One region of the Glycocaulis sp. genome, then DNA from elsewhere that is predicted to be linked to it. Evidence: predicted binding sites of a transcription regulator. Region 1 holds the regulator's gene; the other holds the start of a gene.
What was found. Region 1 encodes HrcA, which represses chaperone genes, less so after heat shock. Its sites were predicted from a motif close to GTTAGCANTCNNNNNNNNNGANTGCTAAC; they were not measured.
Positions count from the first base shown of each region.

Region 2: the regulator HrcA is predicted to act here: its motif matches at 1,465-1,493, upstream of groES (co-chaperone GroES).

Region 1 covers NZ_JBQLZR010000223.1:266-8,087, reverse strand. Annotated here, with positions in the region: gene ACTS2Z_RS09135 (hypothetical protein) at 61-381, shown strand; gene ACTS2Z_RS09130 (hydroxymethylglutaryl-CoA reductase) at 403-1,599, opposite strand; gene rph (ribonuclease PH) at 1,625-2,353, opposite strand; gene hrcA (heat-inducible transcriptional repressor HrcA) at 2,492-3,562, shown strand; gene grpE (nucleotide exchange factor GrpE) at 3,616-4,257, shown strand; gene ACTS2Z_RS09110 (YMGG-like glycine zipper-containing protein) at 4,344-4,697, opposite strand; gene ACTS2Z_RS09105 (alpha-ketoglutarate-dependent dioxygenase AlkB) at 4,824-5,483, opposite strand; gene ACTS2Z_RS09100 (hypothetical protein) at 5,480-6,319, opposite strand; partial or broken gene dnaK (molecular chaperone DnaK) at 6,649-7,822, shown strand, end outside.
Region 2 covers NZ_JBQLZR010000060.1:575-5,529, reverse strand. Annotated here, with positions in the region: partial or broken gene ACTS2Z_RS02475 (EAL domain-containing protein) at 1-433, opposite strand, end outside; gene ACTS2Z_RS02470 (OmpA family protein) at 609-1,265, opposite strand; gene groES (co-chaperone GroES) at 1,566-1,853, shown strand; gene groL (chaperonin GroEL) at 1,910-3,544, shown strand; gene ACTS2Z_RS02455 (glycoside hydrolase family 3 N-terminal domain-containing protein) at 3,810-4,928, opposite strand.

The sequences.
Region 1 (7,822 bases):
CCACCTTCCCTTGACTTCGGTTAATGTTCCGCTTATGTTCTTGTGGAGAACAGGAGCGGCATGATGAAGTACGCATCCAGGATCAAGGCAAGCGGTGGCGGCTATGCGCGCAATGCGGGCAAGCGGTGGCGCTTCGAGGATGAGCGGGAACTGCGTGAGCTGGCCCGCCGCGGTGTTCCCGTGCAGCGCATCTCGCTCAAGCTTGGCCGTCCCGAAGGCGCTATCCGCACCAAGGCGAACGCGCTTAATCTGGACCTGGTCGAAGCACCTGCCGGTGTGCCGGTTTCGCGGCCCGACCTCGCACCGCGTAAAGTGCAGACGGGACATTCCGCCGTCGCGCCCTTCGCGCGGGAGGCCCGTCAGCTGGAGCTGTTCAACTAGCTCGCCCTGGAGCCGAAAGGCCTAGCGGTTACGCCCCAGCCGGTCGTGGCTTTCCACCCAGTCGCCGGCCACGACCGCGCTCGCCAGCGAAATCTCGCCGGCAAGCACCGTCGCTGCGCATATCTCGATGAAGCGGCCGACCTTGCCCTTGCCCCGGCACCCCAGAATGTCGAGGCACTCGCCCTGTGTCGGCAATTGCGTGCCGCCGCCAAAGGTCGCGACGATCAGCGCCGGCAGGGTGATGGACCAGTAATATGTCTCCCCGTCATCTTCCAGCCGGACATAGGTCATGGCGGTGTGCGATTCCGCGATATTGGCGGCATCCTGCCCGCAGGCGATGAAAAGAGCAGCCAGCCCATTAGCGGCATGCATGCCGTTATTGGCACTTCCCGCCATCACCGATCCGGCAAACGAATTCAGCCGCGCCCGGAAGAGATCGGCGGCCGCCACGCCCGCCCGTTCGCGCAGGACCGCGTCAGGAATGCGGGCTTCTGCAATGACCCGCGCGCCACGCGAATGCAGCACATTGATATGGCTGTGCTTCTTGTCGGTATCCATTGCTCCTGACAGGGTATAGCGCGCGCCTCCCGGATAGTGCTGCGCAATCCACTGGCAGGCGGCGAGGGTTGCCTTACCGCACATGTTCTGACCGGCAGCATCGCCGGTTTCGTAGTTGAAACGGAGGTGCAGCATCGGCCCGACCGAATAGCGCTCGATATGCGAGAGCTTGGCCACAGACGAGGTCGCTTCGGCCGCTTCGCGAATACCCTCCAGATGCCTGTCAATCCACTGTGCGAACGATCGTGCACCGCGAGCATCGTCAAAATGGAAGACCGGCGCGCGTTGCATGAAGCGCTCATGGATGGTGGTGGTAACACCGCCCGCCTCGGTGAGAATGCGCATGCCCCGGTTATAGCTCGCGACCAGAGTGCCTTCAGTCGTGGCGAGGGGAACATAGACGTCCTCGTCCACATGCTCGCCCTTGATCCGCAAGGGTCCTGCAAGGCCGATCGGTACCTGCACCACACCGATGAAGTTCTCGATATTGCCGGCGGTCACACCCGGATCGAACGAGTATGACCCGACATGGGTCAGCGGCAGTCCCGTACGTTTCGTCAGGAAGTCACGCCGCATGGTGGCAGCATCATGCGTATGATCGTTCGTCTTGTCCCGGGGAACCGGAGCGCGGACATCATTCCGGCGTGTCGGATCACTCATTGGCAGTTCTCCCCGGGTCAGGTGCTCAGGATTGGCGGCCGGCTTCCAGTGCGGCGCGCTGCATCTGCGTCAGTTCTGCCACGCCCTTGCGGGCCAGCGCAAACAGGGCATCGAACTCTTCCGGCTTCATCGGATCGGTCCCGGCGGTCGCCTGGATTTCCACCACCCCGCCATTGGCCGTCAGTACGAAATTGGCGTCTGCATCGGCGGTGCTGTCTTCCTCGTATTCAAGATCGAGGCGCGCCTCGCCCCTGATGATGCCGGCCGATACCGCCGCGAGTTGCCCGGTAACCGGATCGGATTTCAGTAGGCCCTCCTCCTGCAGGTATGCGCAGGCCGATTTCAGGGCGATCCACGCACCCGTGATGGCTGCGGTGCGAGTGCCGCCATCCGCCTGCAGGACATCGCAATCGATGATGATCTGGCGCTCACCAAGGGCTTTGAGGTCCACCACGGCGCGCAAGGAGCGCCCGATCAGGCGCTGGATTTCCTGTGTGCGGCCCGATGGCTTGCCGCTTGTCACCTCGCGGCGCGTCCGCTGATGCGTGGCACGCGGCAGCATCGCATATTCCGCCGTCACCCAGCCCTGCCCGCGCCCCCGCAGCCAGGGCGGCGTGGTTTCCTCAACACTTGCCGCGCACAGGACACGCGTATTGCCGAACACGGCAAGGCACGAGCCCTCCGCATAAGGCGCAGCGCCCATTTCGAAATGGACCGGACGCAAGGCATCGGCAGCACGGTTGTCAGGACGCATGAAGGCTCTCCATTGATCAGCTTGCCTTGTCCTAGAGGAGGCCGCCCCTGCTGTCCAAGCCGGACATGCCGATCCTGGCAGACGACGGCCTCGAACGGGTGAATTGAACTCCGGTCAGGATGGCCTTAATTGAGAGACATGGCTGACCCGTCGCCCCGCATGACGTCTTCCCTGGCTGATCTGGACGCACGCTCGCGTGACATTTTCCGCGAGCTTGTCGAGGCTTATCTCGACACCGGCGAACCGGTGGGTTCGCGCACGCTGTCCAAGCGCTCCACCTTGAATCTCTCCCCGGCTTCCATCCGCAACACGATGGCCGATCTGGCCGGAGCAGGTCTTCTGTCTGCGCCGCATACCTCTGCGGGCCGTATGCCGACCCATGCGGGCCTGCGCCTTTTCGTCGACGGCCTGTTGCAGATCGGCGAGGTGGCCGAAGAGGAACGCCGCGAGATCGAGGCGCGCGTCGGTGCGGCGGGCAAGCGCCCGGAGGACGTGCTGGCCGAAGCCTCCTCCCTGCTTTCAGGTCTCGCAGGCGGCGCAGGCCTCGTCGCGACGCAGAAACAGGACGCGCCCTTGCGTCATGTAGAGTTCGTGCCGTTATCCCCGGTGGAGATACTGGCTGTTCTGGTTTCGGAATCCGGCGCGGTGGAAAACCGGCTGATGACGGCGCCGGCGGGCCTGCCGCCCGCAGCGCTGGTCGAGGCGGGAAACTACCTCTCCGCGCGCCTGCGCGGGCGCACGCTGGCTGAGGCGCTGGCGACCATTCAGAGCGAGATTGCCGACAAGCGCGCCCAGCTGGATGCAGCTGCCGCCAGCCTTGTCGAGGCCGGTCTTGCTGACTGGAGCGGCTCGGAGAACCGCTCCCTCATCGTGCGGGGCCAGGCAAAGCTCTTGGATTCTGTAGAGGCGAGCGAGGATCTCGAGCGCATCCGCCTCCTGTTTGAGGATATCGAGCGCAAGGAGGACCTGCTCACCCTTCTTGATGAAGCGCGCAGCGCGCAAGGCGTGCGCCTCTTCATCGGGTCGGAAAATCCGCTCTTCTCGCTCTCCGGTTCCAGCGTGATCGTTGCGCCCTATCGCAATCGCGACCAGCGCATTCTCGGCGCGCTGGGCGTTATAGGCCCCACACGGCTGAATTATGCGCGCGTCATTCCGCTGGTGGACTATACAGCCCAGCTGGTGGGCCGCCTTCTCGACGCGCGCACCTAGCATCCCTATGTGTCGGGCAACCGAACGAACCGATCCAGTGACAGGACGCCATCATGAGTGAAGACAACAAGACCGGTCAGGCCGGCGAAATGCAAAACGAGGCAGACGAGGCTTTGAACGAGACTGCGCCGGTCGATGAAACAGCCGATGACGGTGTGGACGTGCTACAGGCCCAGCTGGACGATCTGCGCGACCGTCTCCTGCGGGCGGTGGCCGACGCCGAAAACACACGCAAGCGCGCCGCGCGCGAGGTGAAGGAAACGCGCGAATATGCCGTGACCGGCTTTGCCCGTGACATGCTGGACATTGCCGACAATCTCGAACGCGCGCTGGGCCTTCTGGATGACGGTGCGCGCAACAGCCTTCCCGATGCGGTCAAGCCGCTGGTCGAAGGCGTGGAAATGACGCAGCGCCGCCTGCAATCGACGCTCGAGCGCCATGGCGTGAAGCGGGTTGCGCCCGAGCCCGGTGATGCGCTTGACCCGAACCTTCACCAGGCTGCTGCCCAGATCCCTGCCGATCAGCCCAAGGGGCGTATCGCGCATGTCATGCAGCCCGGCTATGTGATCGGGGAACGCACCTTGCGCGCTGCCATGGTGGTGGTCAGCGCCGGTCCGGCAGAAGGCGCGGCCCCGTCTGCGCCAAAGCCGCAAGACACCGCCCGCCCCGGCAGCGGGCTCGATGTCGAGGCGTGATCGCAGGAAACCACTGATTCAGAGTAAAAAAGAACCCCGGCAGGAAACTGCCGGGGTTCTTCTTTTCAGGCCGGACTGAAGCCGGTCTAGCCGCGATACTCGCCGTTTTGCCAGTAGGTGCGGCCCGTGCGCTGGTCGATATAATAATACCGTCCGACACGCTGGTCGTAATAGAGCTCGGAATGGTTCCGGTTGTTCTGGTTCCAGCGGCAACCGCCATCTTCGCGGCAACCGGCATAGGCGCCGACCGCGCCGCCGACAATCGCACCGATAGCCGCGCCCTGCTGGGCATCACCGCTGCCGGTATTGTTGCCGATGACCGCACCGGCCAGTGCACCGGCGGCCGCGCCGCCCGCACCGCCGCGGACTGTGTTGCTGGAGGCGCAGCCCGCCACGATGATCGCGGGCGCTGCCAGGGCAATAATCATGAGCTTGCGCATCGCATGCCTTCCTTTCTTTGCCGGCGGCATGATCCCTCGTGGATGCCGCCCTCTGACAATTCATCAGATGACACCTATACGCGCGATGAACACGCCCGGTTCCCGCTAGGAACGATCAGGACCGGTTCACCGGACGGAGGACGGGCCGGGGGCCGTGACCCGGCGCAGGGTCAGATTTATTCGCCGTGCGCCAATCGTGTCCGGGATCAGGGTGGAACTTCCTTCGAGAACTCCGTCCACCCCGTGATAGAAGCGCCGCGAGGCCCCGCCCAGCACTACAACATCGCCCGACGAGACAATGAATGATCGCGTCTTGCTGCTCCTTGACGGCCCGCCAAGGCGAAAGCGCGCCTTGTCGCCAAGGCTGATCGAGACCACCGGCGCGTCGCGGGCGTCCTCGTCAGCGTCAATATGCATCCCCAGCCGTGCGCGCGGTCCGTAAAGATTGACCAGACAGGCCTCGGGCGGGTCGCTCCAGTCTGAAACGGCTGACCAAATGTCCAGAAGGCACCGGGGCATGTGCGGCCATGGCGTGCCGGTTTCGGGATGATAGGGCTGATAGCGATAGCCGGACTTGTCAGCCACCCAGCCCAGCGGGCCGAAATTGCTCATCATAAGGCTCATCGGCTTTCCCGAACGCGGCATGGAAGGCCGGAAGGCGGGTGCTGCCTGCAGGCCCGCCATCACGAGGCCGACAAGCGTCTCCTGGTCGGCGCGGGAGAGGTATCCGGCCAGCAGCCGAAAGCCCGAGGGCTCGCTCAGCGTACCGGCCAGAGTGTGCGTCACTGGCAGGACCGGGAAGCTTCCAGACGGCGGTTGTAGGCAGCGCTTTCCTCGTTGAATTCACGCGCCTCACGGTCATAGGCATCGTTTTCGCGATTATATTCGCGGCGCTCCTGCTCGTACTGGGAGATGTTGTAGCGGCGCACCTCGCCCGCGATGCCATAGGGGTCTGTGGTTACATTGTTGAGGTGACGCTCTGTTGCTTCCAGTTCGCGCCGCCACTGGCTCAGGCGCCGGCGCATGCCGTTCAGTTCAGAGCGCCACTGGCGCAACTCTTCGCCCCATTCGGTCAGCTCATTACGCTCTGCCTGACAGCTGGCTGAAATGCCGGGGCGTGATGTGCCGGCAGAAGAGGCGCTGGAAGCGGCTGCTGTGACTGGCACGCTGACCGGACCGGACGTGGTGCGCGCATCGGAGAAGCATATCCGCATTTCGCCCTGATTATCGCCAAGCGTGGTGTGGGAGTCGTTGATCCCGACCATCAGCCGCGTGCCCGAAATCATTGTTCCGGGTTGAAGGATGGACACGGCTCCGCTTTCGCTTCGGGTCAGCAGTGCGCCGAACGGAAAGCCTTGAACGGCCTTGTATTCGCTAAACGGTTCAAGCCGCTGGCCATCTGCGCCTGTGTGGCCCTGCGGCCCGACGGGCGCATAATTGGCGGCATCAACGGTCCACGACCCGCTGATTGAAGAGACACGCGGCTGGCCGTCCCCGGCGAACGTCCAGCTTACCCATCCCGCGCGCGAGGACAGTGACCGGCAGACCTCTTGGGCAGCGGCATTGCCTGCCAGTCCGGTCATGCCAAGAAACGCGGCTGCAATCATGTATGGGCGCTTCATGAGACCTCCCCGCTATGGCTGTGTCAGGCGCTGGAGGGATTGGCGCACCAAAACCTGCGGCCGATCAAGTATAAACTTGCATGCCCGCAGCACTGGCCGGGCATGCAGCCGCGCAACAGGAATCTCCGCTGCGCCCTTGCACGGCCGTGCGCGTCTCCCTAAATCGCCCCGTATCAAGAGGGGTCTTTCCCGACCATCTCGAAGGGTTATGACGAAGACCAGTGAATGGACCTGCACGGGGGGCGGACTGACGGCGAGCCGCCGCAAACGCTTTTGAAGGTTTACGGAACGCGCACCCCGCCCTGCCACAAAGTGGAGAAAGTGAAAACATGAGCAAAGTTATTGGCATTGACCTTGGCACCACGAACTCGTGCGTTGCGGTCATGGAGGGCGGTCAGGCCCGTGTCATCGAGAACACCGAGGGCGTGCGCACCACGCCGTCGGTGGTTGCGTTCACCGAGGATGGCGAGCGGCTGATTGGTCAGCCGGCACGCCGCCAGGCCGTGACGAACCCGGAACAGACCTTCTTCGCCATCAAGCGCCTGATCGGGCGCACCATGAACGACCCGACGGTCAAGAAGGACGCCGACATGGTGCCCTACAAGATCGTTCCGGGCGATAATGGCGATGCTTGGGTACAGGGGCGCGACAAGAAATACGCGCCGTCCGAAATCTCCGCCTTCATCCTGCAGAAGATGAAGGAAACGGCGGAAAGCTATCTCGGCGAGAAGGTCGAAAAAGCGGTCATCACCGTGCCGGCCTACTTCAATGATGCCCAGCGTCAGGCCACCAAGGACGCCGGCAAGATCGCCGGGCTTGAAGTGCTGCGCATCATCAACGAGCCGACGGCGGCTGCGCTCGCCTACGGACTCGACAAGTCCGACCAGTCGAAAACCATTGCCGTGTACGACCTTGGCGGCGGCACGTTTGACATCTCCGTTCTGGAGATCGGTGACGGCGTGTTCGAGGTGAAGGCGACCAATGGTGACACCTTCCTCGGCGGTGAAGACTTCGACATGCGTATTGTCGATTACCTTGCCGACGAGTTCAAAAAGGAAAACGGCATCGACCTTCGCAAGGACAAGCTGGCCCTCCAGCGCCTGAAGGAAGAGGCCGAGAAAGCCAAGAAAGAGCTCTCCAGCGCCACTGCCTACGAGGTCAACCTGCCCTTCATCACGGCAGATGCCTCCGGCCCGAAACACCTCAACCTGAAGCTCAGCCGCGCCAAGCTCGAAGCTCTGGTCGAGGATCTCATCAAGCGCACGATCGAGCCCTGCAAGGCAGCGCTGAAAGATGCCGGTATCTCCACCGGCCAGATCGACGAGATTGTGCTCGTCGGTGGCATGACCCGCATGCCGAAGGTCCAGGAGGCCGTGAAGGCCTTCTTCGGCAAGGAACCCCATCGCGGTGTGAACCCTGACGAGGTTGTGGCCATGGGTGCGGCCATCCAGGCCGGCGTGCTGCAAGGCGATGTTAAGGACGTGCTCCTGCTAGACGTTACCC
Region 2 (4,955 bases), on a different contig from region 1:
TCAGTTCCACGCGCGCCGAGCTGGCCATGTTCGCCGCGGGGCCTGCGCCGGCCAGTTCCAGCTTTTGCAGTATCTCGTTGAGGAGTTCATCGCCCGGCCCTTCGTCGCGCGCTGGCGTGGCCGCTCGCGGCGCCGTCATCGGGCGTGCGGACTGGACAGGCTGGGCGGGGAGGCGCGTTTCCATCTCCTCGATCCGGGCGCTGGCCGTTTCCAGCTCCTCGATCAGGGAGAGGTTTGCCGCCCGCAGCTCATGCAAGGCCTTTTCGGTAGAGCGGCGCTCCTCGGCGCGGGCGGCAGCTGCATGGGCCTGTCCGGCGATCAGGAAGACGACAGCCCCCATCACCCAGGCGAGACCGGATTCCATCAGGCCGAACCGCTCGAACGCCAGCGCCGCCACGATGGCAACCATCGCGTAGGTGATTACGACCAGCATGTCTGTGGCGCGCGGAATGATGGCCCTGCCTCCGGTTTGCACGCGTACCGCGAATCGCAGCTGTGCCTGCATAGTCTATGCCGGGCCGCGCCCGTCTGTCAGACCACTTTCAGCGCCATGAAAAAGGGGCGGACCTGGCGGCCCGCCCCTCCCGGTTCTGTCAGCCACTCAAAGCCTAGCTTTGCGTGTGCGGCGCGATCTTGATCTCGACGCGGCGGTTCAGCGCCCGGCCGGCATCGGTGGCGTTGGAGGCAACCGGATAGTCCGGGCCCGCGCCGGTGATGAAGAAGCGGCGGCCATCAACGCCGACCTGTTGCAGATAGCCGGCAACGGCCTGAGCGCGCTGGGCCGACAGGCGCATGTTGAGATCACGCCCGCCGGTGGAGTCGGTGTGGCCAATCACGTCAACATAGGTCGCCGGATAGGTCTGGAGAACGTCAGCAACGTCATTGAGGATCGGGAAGAAGTTCGGCTCGATATTCGCCTGGCCGGTGGCGAAAGTCACATTGCCCGGCATGACGAGATAGAGGTCCTGGCCTTCACGGCGGACCGTAACGCCCGACCCGCGCAGGCGCTCGCGGAAATCGCGCTCCTGGCGGTCCATGTAGTTGCCAACGCCTGCGCCAGCGAGAGCGCCGATACCGGCACCGATGAGCGCATTGCGGCGGTCATCGCCGCCCGCCAGCGTGCCGAGCGCTGCGCCGGCAAGCGCGCCGGTGATCGCGCCGGTTCCGGTGCGGTTCTGCGTGACATTGCCGTACTGGTCAGTGGTGGTGCAGGCCGCCGCCATGGACAGCGCCATGCCGGCAACGACGAGTGAACGATAGATCATGGCTGAAATAACTCCCCATGGTGACGTGAAACAGGTTTTCAGACGTTAGCGCGTCCGGGCCGCTCTGGCCACGCAAGAAGAGTGACAGAGCGATGAACGCAACTTGAACGAACCTCTCCAACGCATGAATGCAAAAAACGCTCCCTGCTTTTGTTCCAATCCCCTTGACGGTCCATGACCGCCTGCTTATGTCCCGGCTGCTGGCAGCCGATGGCATCGAGTGCTAACGGCCCGGAGCCAGAACTCATATTGTTTGCGAAGGGCGGCGATTTCCGCCCGGAGAATTGGAGACGTGACGCGATGACCTTTCGTCCTCTGCATGACCGCGTGCTCGTGAAGCGCGTCGAGGAAGAGTCCAAGACCAAGGGCGGGATCATCATTCCCGATACGGCCAAGGAAAAGCCCCAGGAAGGCGAAGTGATCGCCGCCGGTAGCGGCACCATCAAGGATGACGGCACCGTGCGTCCGCTGGACGTGAAAGCTGGCGACCGCATCCTGTTCGGCAAATGGTCGGGCACCGAGGTCACCATCGATGGTCAGGAACTCCTGATCATGAAGGAATCCGACATTCTGGGCATTGTCGGCTAGGCCCGGCCCGGAACTTTCCCAAAACCACCGACTGATCGAACAAGGAGCTGACACACATGTCCGCCAAAGACGTAAAGTTCGGCGTATCCGCGCGTGAACGCATGCTCAAGGGTGTCGATACCCTTGCCAACGCCGTGAAAGTGACCCTGGGCCCGAAAGGCCGCAACGTGGTCATCGAGAAGTCCTTCGGCGCCCCGCGCACCACGAAGGACGGTGTTTCGGTCGCCAAGGAAATCGAGCTGGAAGACAAGTTCGAGAACATGGGCGCCCAGATGGTCCGCGAAGTTGCTTCGCGCACCAATGACGAAGCCGGCGACGGCACCACGACCGCCACGGTTCTGGCTCAGGCCATCATCCGTGAAGGCATGAAGTCGGTTGCCGCCGGCATGAACCCGATGGACCTGAAGCGCGGCATCGACAAGGCCGTCCTGAAAGTCGTCGAGGATATCAAGGCCAACTCGACCCCGATCAAGGGCTCTTCGGAAATTGCCCAGGTCGGCACGATCTCGGCCAATGGCGAAAAAGAAATCGGCGACATGATCGCCCGCGCCATGGAAAAGGTCGGCAATGAGGGTGTCATCACCGTCGAGGAAGCCAAGTCTCTCGAGACCGAGCTCGACGTCGTGGAAGGCATGCAGTTCGACCGCGGCTACCTGTCGCCCTACTTCGTGACCAATGCCGAGAAAATGGCTGTCGAGCTGGATGACCCCTACATCCTGCTGTTCGAGAAGAAACTCTCCTCGCTGCAAGCCATGCTGCCGGTTCTCGAAGCCGTCGTGCAGTCCAACCGTCCGCTCCTCATCATTGCTGAAGACGTCGAGGGCGAGGCTCTGGCCACGCTCGTCGTCAACAAGCTGCGTGGCGGCCTGAAAGTGGCTGCCGTGAAGGCTCCGGGCTTTGGTGACCGCCGCAAGGCCATGCTGGAGGACATCGCTGTCCTGACCGGCGGCCAGGTCGTCTCCGAAGATCTCGGCATCAAGCTGGAAAACGTCACGCTCGACATGCTGGGCACCGCCAAGCGCGTGTCGATCACCAAGGACGACACCACGATCGTCGACGGTGCGGGCGAGACCTCGGCCATCGAAGGCCGTGTGAACCAGATCCGCAAGCAGATCGAAGACACGACCTCCGACTACGACAAGGAAAAACTGCAAGAGCGTCTGGCGAAACTCGCCGGCGGTGTTGCCGTGATCAAGGTCGGCGGCGCTTCGGAAATCGAAGTGAAAGAGCGCAAGGACCGTGTTGACGACGCCCTGAACGCCACCCGCGCTGCGGTGGAAGAAGGCATCGTGGCCGGTGGCGGCGTCGCCCTGCTGAAAGCGGCCAAGGCTCTTGAAGGCCTGGAAGGCGACAATGCCGACCAGACGCAAGGCATCGCCATCGTGGCCCGCGCCATTCAGGCGCCGATCCGTCAGATCTCCGAAAACGCCGGGGTCGAAGGCTCCATCGTGGTCGGCAAGATCCTGGAAAACAGCTCGCGCGGTTACGGCTTCAACGCCCAGACCGAAGAGTATGGTGACATGTTTGCCTTCGGCATCATCGACCCGGCCAAGGTTGTGCGTACTGCCCTGCAGGACGCGGCCTCGGTAGGCTCCCTGATGATCACGACCGAAGCGGCGGTTGCCGAACTGCCGAAGAAAGAATCCGCTCCGGCCATGCCGGGTGGCGGTATGGGCGGCATGGACTTCTAGTCCATCCTCTCCTCAGGCTACGGAAAGGGCGGCTGGCAACAGCCGCCCTTTTTGTTTGCGCCTTCATCATTTTCAGAAGACTTCTCCACCGGGGTCCCCGGCTTGACCGGGGCTCCAGAAAAAGCCTGTGGCGTGTCTGAACGGCGCCCAGCGTTCACACTCTGATGGTGCCTTGCACTCTGGGTCCCCCGTCGGGGCGGGGGACCCCGGTGGCATCGATGCAGATCAAGATCAGGCCGCTATGCGTCCTGCGAGAACACCTGACCTACCCCCTGACATGGCCCTCCAGCGCATCGAGGCGGGCATTGGCCTCGGCGATACGGGTCTCGGTCAGTTCACCGCGCTCGATAGCCGCCATCACCCAGCGCTGGATGTTGGCTGGCAGGTCGGGGTCCGGATTGGCGGAGTTGGAGATCAGCAGCAGGTCATTGCCAGCCTTCAGCGCGCCAATGACCGCTTCTTCGCGCCCGTAATGGTTGCGGATCGCGCCCATGTCGAGATCGTCTGTGATGACCGCGCCCTCATAACCCATGACCTGCCGCAGGAGGCCGTGCAACACACGCCGTGACAGGGTTACGGGCAGTCCGTCCGGATCGAGGCGCTGATTGACCAGGTGTGCGCCCATCATCAGATGGGCATGGCCTGAACGCATGAGCTGACCGAAGGGCGCAGCCTCCTCGAAGCTCCAGGTAGAGGTAATGTCGACAAACCCGTCATGGCTGTCGCCGCGAGAGCGGCCATGCCCGGGAAAATGCTTGATGGCGCAGGCAATGTTTTCAGCTTCGAAGGCCTCGATGAAGGCGGCGCACCAGGCCGCGACGCTGTCGGCATCGCTGCCATAGGCCCGGCCATACTGTCCGATGGCGTCATTGCCCGGATCATGCAGGTCCGCGATAGGCGCAAGATTCATGTTGAAGCCTGCTTCAGCGAGTTCACGCGCAGCCGTGGCAAAAAGGGCCGCCCCTGCCTCCAGCCCTTCCTCTGCAAGCGCCTGCGCGCGGGGGATACGGGTAAAGCCCATATCGCCGGTCAGGCGCTGGACCACTCCGCCTTCCTGATCAATCGCCAGCCAGGCGGTGCCGGACGCCGCGCGCAGACGGGCGGCCATGGCGAGGGCCGGGTCTCGCTCGCGCGCGTTGTGGCGCAGCATCAGCACCCCGCCAATGGCATTGTTCTCGAGGTGAGCGACCATGGTGTCGGCTCCCTCGCCTTGCGGATCGCTGCCGACAAACCCCATGATGATCAGACGGGCAATCTGCGCTTCAAGCGGGCGCACGGGCGCGTCGGCAATGCGGTATCCGCTTTCGGGCTGACCACTTGCCAGCCCCGCACCTGCGCCAGCAAGCCCCAGCCCCGCCAGCACCTGACGGCGATCCATGACCATGACATTTCCCCTCGAAATCCGTCCCCT